DNA from 2 places in the Gluconobacter sp. DsW_058 genome. Region 2 is predicted to be linked to the other one. Evidence: riboswitches for the same ligand, from Rfam matches in the RefSeq annotation. Region 2 holds a riboswitch; the other holds the start of a gene.
What was found. Region 2 has a riboswitch for cobalamin ahead of HK24_RS06720 (TonB-dependent siderophore receptor). Riboswitches for the same ligand answer to the same signal wherever they lie in the genome.
Positions count from the first base shown of each region.

Region 1: it holds a riboswitch for cobalamin, as region 2 does, so the genes downstream of both, metE (5-methyltetrahydropteroyltriglutamate--homocysteine S-methyltransferase) here and HK24_RS06720 (TonB-dependent siderophore receptor) in region 2, are expected to answer to the same signal.

Region 1 covers NZ_JOPH01000033.1:47,973-51,112, reverse strand. The annotation lists gene HK24_RS06355 (metalloregulator ArsR/SmtB family transcription factor) at 1-848, opposite strand, end outside; cobalamin riboswitch at 916-1,120, shown strand; gene metE (5-methyltetrahydropteroyltriglutamate--homocysteine S-methyltransferase) at 1,236-3,140, shown strand, end outside.
Region 2 covers NZ_JOPH01000034.1:4,263-7,402, reverse strand. The annotation lists gene HK24_RS06720 (TonB-dependent siderophore receptor) at 1-1,814, opposite strand, end outside; cobalamin riboswitch at 1,905-2,107, opposite strand; gene HK24_RS06715 (fumarylacetoacetate hydrolase family protein) at 2,262-3,107, shown strand.

The sequences.
Region 1 (3,140 bases), on a different contig from region 2:
GCAGCGCGAAACCACGTCGCCATCTGCGCATCGGTAAACCCAAGCCGGACATGCGCATCCCGTGTGCGAAGTTCTTCCCGGTTATGGGAGGCAAAATCGATAATTAGTAAGCGACCGTTGGCATCCAGAATACGCGCGGCTTCCGCAATTACAGCAGCCGGATGCTGTGCGTAGTGCAGAACCTGATGCATGACTGCGACATCGGCTGAATGCTCCGGCAGCGGAAGGGCCTGAAAGTCCCCCTGCCGCAGATCAGCCTGCTCAAGACCAACTTCCGCAAGCTTGGTCCGCGCCAACCGCAGCATGGAGGGACTGCGATCAAACCCGATGACTGTCTGGGTGCCGCTTCCCAGCAGTTCCATCATGCGACCTGTTCCCGTGCCTATATCCACGAGCCGGCCGATCGGAGATGCTGAAAGCGTCTTTACGATCGCTGCTTCGACCTCCTGTTCGGACACATGCAAGGAACGCAACGCGTCCCATTCTGCCGCGTGGGTTTCAAACCAGTCTTCCGCCGCGAGCGCACGAACATCCCGAATGGCCTGCAAGCGAATACGATCCGCACGGATTTCCGCCGGTTCCCGCGCAGTCCATCGATCCAGCGCCATAAAGACAGGCTCCAGACGTTCCAGAACACCCAAAGTCAAAAAAACCCAGCTTCCTTCCTTGCGGCGCTCAATCAATCCCGCATCTGCCAGGATCTTCACATGCCGTGACACGCGGGGCTGACTTTGCCCGAGCACCTGCGCCACCTCGCCGATGGACAGTTCCATCTCGCGCAGAAGGGCCAAAATCCGCAGACGGGTCATGTCTGCCAGTGCCTGGAAAATGATGAGGGCCTGTTCCATATGGATTTACATATAAGGAGTTCTTTATATGAGCAAGAGCTATTGACTCTTTTTCGGAACATGCGGCAGTCATAAGGCTTGTCATGGTTCCACGTCGGATGTTCACGCATCCGGCGTGGCTAAGAGGGAAGCCGGTGCAAAGCCGGCGCTGCCCCCGCAACTGTCAGCGGCGAGTGCCGATTCCACACAGGCCACTGGGCGAAAGTCCGGGAAGGCGGAATCAGCGCGAAGACCCGTAAGCCAGGAGACCTGCCACGACACATAACATCCTCCGGCGGGGCGTTCCGGACGGGTCACGCATGTCTCCACGCCGCACATTTCCTGTTCGGGGCGTGAATGATCCTGCATGCCCTGCGAGCGCACTGCCACGAACCTGTCGAGGCTTTCATGACCGTCCGCGTCGCAACTCTGGGCTTTCCGCGTATCGGCACCCGCCGTGAACTGAAAACCGCTCTTGAACAGTACTGGGCAGGAAATTCTTCCGCCAATGATCTGCTTTCCACCGCCGCGTCCCTTCGGGCGTCAGCCTGGCAGCGCCAGAAAGACCTCGGCGCAGAGATCATCCCTTCCAACGATTTTTCGCTTTACGATCATGTGCTGGATACATCCGCAATGGTCGGTGCTGTTCCCGCCATTTACGGCAACGTGCAGGGCAAGGTGGACTTGGGAACCTACTTCGCCATGGCGCGCGGCTCCCAAACGACATCCGAAGAGTGTGGCTGCGGTCATGCTCATGGCGCACCTCAGGACGTTCCCGCCGCCGAAATGACCAAGTGGTTTGACACGAACTACCATTACCTTGTCCCGCAATTCACAGCAGACCAGACGTTCCGCCTCGCCTCTACAAAAGCGGTGGAGGAATATCATGAAGCCAAGGCGCTTGGGATTGAGACACGCCCCGTTCTGCTCGGACCTGTCAGCTTCCTGCTTCTGGGAAAATGTGACGGCCCGGCGTTTGATCGCCTTGATCTGCTCCCTGCCCTGCTGCCCATTTATGAACGGGTTCTGAACGCCCTCCGCGCAGAAGGCGCAGACTGGGTTCAGATTGACGAGCCCTGCCTTGTTCTGGATCTGCCGGACAATGCTGCCGCAGCTTTCAAAACGACCTACAACACTCTGACAGCCGCTGTTCCAGACCTCAAACTGATGCTCGCCACGTATTTCGGTGCGCTCGGAAACAATCAGGACATCGCCCTAAGCCTGCCAGTTCACGGCCTGCATGTGGATCTTGTCCGCGCTCCCGAACAGCTTGCATCCATTCTGGAAAAAGCACGACCTGACCTGCTGCTATCTCTGGGCGTAGTGGATGGGCGGAATATCTGGAAGGCCGACCTGAACGCGCTTCTGGACCATCTTGAACCACTGGCGCGCCAGCGTGACCTCATCCTTGCTCCGTCCTGCTCTCTCCTCCACACACCCATTGATCTGGAACGGGAGACAGATCTGGACGCGGATGTGAAATCCTGGCTCGCATTCGCCGTTCAGAAAATCGAAGAATTGTACACACTGGCACGCGCCCTGAATGAAGGCCGGGGCGCTGTGCAAGCCACTTTAGCCGAAAACGCTGCGGCTCTTCAGGCACGTCGCTCTTCCACGAAAATCAACGATCCTGCCGTTCAGGCACGCTCTGCAGATCGCAACCCAGCTCTCACCCAGCGCCTTTCCCCCTTCCCCGCGCGCCGTCCATTGCAACAGTCCAAACTCAGGCTGCCGCTTTACCCAACGACAACAATCGGGTCCTTCCCCCAGACGCCGGAAGTCCGCAAAGCCCGTGCAGATCATGCACGAGGAGAGCTCTCTTCCGAGGCTTACGAAACCTTCCTGCGGGAAGAAACCGCCCGGACCATCCGCTGGCAGGAAGAGATTGATCTTGATGTGCTGGTGCATGGCGAGTTTGAGCGCAATGACATGGTGCAGTATTTCGGGGAGCAGCTTTCCGGCTTTGCGTTCACGAAGCACGCCTGGGTTCAGTCCTACGGGTCCCGCTATGTCCGGCCACCCATCATTTTCGGGGATGTGTCACGCCCGAAAGCCATGACGGTTGAATGGTGGGAATATGCCCAGTCCATCACCAGCCGCCCGATGAAAGGTATGCTGACGGGGCCTGTCACGATCCTGAACTGGTCTTTCGTGCGAGACGATCAACCGCGTGCGGAAACATGCCGACAGATCGCTTTCGCGATCCGGGATGAAGTGTGCGATCTGGAAAAAGCCGGGGGCGGCATCATCCAGATTGATGAAGCCGCCTTGCGTGAAGGCCTGCCGCTCCGTCGCGCAGACTGGCAATCCTAT
Region 2 (3,140 bases):
CCCAGCGTGAGGTCCCCCTGCCATTCCACACCCCGTGACTTCTGAACGCCCGCAGTTGCCACGCTGTCCACACCGGTGGCAACGAGAACTCGGGTACGGCTGATATCGTACAGAGACAGCGTAGAGGACAGGCGCCCTTTCCAGAAAGAACCCTTGGCGCCGATTTCTCCCTGCCTGGACTGACTCAAGCGTGAAAACTGGCCTTTATTAACCAGGAAGATATTGGAGCCCGGCGGATCTTCAGCCGTTGTGTACACGCCGTAGAGGCTGATGTTGTCTGTCAGATCATAAACAGGGCCAATCCTGAAGTTGGCAGGATTGTAGTTCCCCTTAAAGCTGGTCGCAGGATTGAACGCACCGGACTGGCTATAATTCTGGCGGTCCAGTTTCAGCCAGTCATAGCGAAATCCACCCACTACACGCAGATTGTCCCTCACGGTCAGGACGTCTTCCATAAAGATGCCTGCGTCCACCATGGTCGTGGGAGATTTTGTATATGGATACTCCCCAGCAAAACTTCCGACGGCCGTACTCTCAGGACTACTCAGAGAAACACTGTCCGCATATGTCGCGTCCGGAAAACCACGGTTCCGGATGAGCCGCACATAATACGCGTCTCCACCGACGACCAGACGGTTCTTCATTCCGAAAACGTGGAAATCAAACTGGCCATCCAGCGTGTCACCAACCTGATGCTGGTTCATATAAACATAGAACCGATCCCGGCCGACCCGACCGGGTGCAATGGCATTTCCCGCTGCGTCCGTCTGCCCGGCTGAACCGATATAGCTGTAGGATTCAGCGTTATTCCAGTTGCGCTTGGCATAAAGGACATAGGTTTTATTGTGGAACGTCATGTTCTCCGTTGGCTGCCACGTCAGATGGAGCGTCGGAGTCACATTAACCGAGCCAGCTTTTGCATCCTTGGCATTGTAATACCGCCAGAGCGATGACCGGCTTACGCCTAATCCCTTGGAAGACGACAGCAGGCCACCTACGCCATCATGGACCTGAGCCAGCGGGACCAAAGGGGTTCCATAGTACGTCGACAAGCGATCTGTCAGATAGTCGACGCCAAAGCGGGCTGTAAATTTCTTCGAAGGGTGCCAGAGCAACGTTGTCGTGAAATCGTTGCTGTGTGGATCTGCGCCAGCAACGTATCCATCAGACGAGGTACGACTGAAATCACTTCGAATGGCCAAAGTGTCGGTAATGGGAACCGAACCGCCCACGCCAGCATTCCACGTATTGAAACTGCCATAAGATACCAGAGCATTGGCATGCGGCCCATCAAACGCAGGATCACGCGTTCGCATGTCCACCGTGCCGCCAACAGCGCCCTGCCCGTACAGAACAGACGACGGCCCCTTGAGAACCTGAACGCTCTCAAGATTGAAGCTGTTGAGCGGACGGTTCACCATCGTGGTCGGGCCATAATAAATGCCATCTCGCAGGATCAGAACCTGATTTCCGCTGAAGCCGCGCATCATCATCTGCGCCGGACTTCCTGGCGATCCACCGGAAGAAACGCCCGGTGCACTGTCTGCGGCGTCTTCAGCGTGCACATAGCCGCGCTGTTCCATCACGCTGCGCTGAATCACATTGATCGTCGTAGGATTATGTTGAACTGTCAGCCCAAGTCTGCCCCCGATAACAGCACTATCCTTCAGCGGCTGCGCCCGACCGTGCGCCGTAATGTGCTCTTCTTTCGCTTTGGCTGCCGCCTTCCTGACGTCTTCTGTCTGGGCGAACGCGGGCTGAAAAACGGTCAATGCCGCGACGGGCAACACACCGACAAAACTGATTTTCCTCATGGATAACGCAAACTTCACTCAACAATGCGTCACTACGATGAGCAGGAAAAACATCCTGCTGCGTCCGGTGCACCCCGCCCTTTCGCTTCGTCCATGACCATTTTCGATGGCAGGTCTCCTGGCTTGCGGATCATCGGCAGATCGCGAGCCTTCCCAAGGCTGACGCCCCAGTGGCCGGGTTCCCGGAACCCATCGTGATCAGCCTCACCGCTCACAGTTGCGGGGGCAGCCGCAGCATTTCACTGCGTTCCCTTTTCATCCCCTTCCGGGGAACCATCATTGAGCAGGGGCATAACCGAAACTCCCATATAGTCAAACACGTATGTTATAACATATTAATAACTGAAGTTATCAATTTGAACAATGGAGGCCCCTCAATCCCTTGGAAGAGGAACCAAAACATGCCTAATCTCATGCTTTCCTATTCTGGACAGAAAGTGTCGCAGGATGAAGCTCTGTCGTTTTGGTCCCTTGGATCAAGAAACACCTGGACTCATTGATGACACTGGCATCCTGAGAAGCCTCAAAGGGATTTTGCCTGATATTACAGTTGCCCACCTGTCTCCAGAGCAGCTGGACGCCTTGCGGGCGATTAATCCGACCACTCTCCCTGTCGTTTCAGAAGCACCACGCTACGGTATTCCGTTCTCAGGTGCCGGAAAGTATATCTGCATTGGCCTGAACTATCGGGATCATGCCGAGGAAGCAGGCCTTCCCCTCCCCTCAGAGCCAATCGTCTTCATGAAAGCCATCTCTGCCCTGACGGGTCCGAGCGATGGTATTCTGATCCCCCAACATGCCACCAAATTGGACTGGGAAGTCGAACTCGCAGTCATTATTGGCACAAAAGCGTCCTACGTCTCCCCGGAGAAGGCTTTGGAGCATGTTGCGGGATATTGTGTCGCCAATGATGTCTCTGAACGCTCATTTCAGATGCAGACAAGCCAGTGGGACAAAGGCAAAGGCTGCGACTCATTCGGGCCCTTGGGACCATGGCTTGTGACGACCGATGAGATCGCCGATCCGCAAGCGCTCTCCATGCGGTTAGATGTCAACGGACACCGTCGGCAGACGGGGCATACCTCCAACATGATCTTTGACGTCCGCAGCATCATTTCACATGTCAGCAACTACATGACCCTGATGCCGGGCGATATCATTGCCACAGGCACACCTGCCGGCGTCGGAATGGGCATCAAGCCTCACCCAGTCTATCTCAAACCAGGGGATGTCGTAGAGCTGGAAATCGAAGGGCTTGGCATTCAAAGGCAGACCGTGAAGGCCAGTTCTTAGCTGATTCGACAGGAAAACGTCTTTTACGAAGCG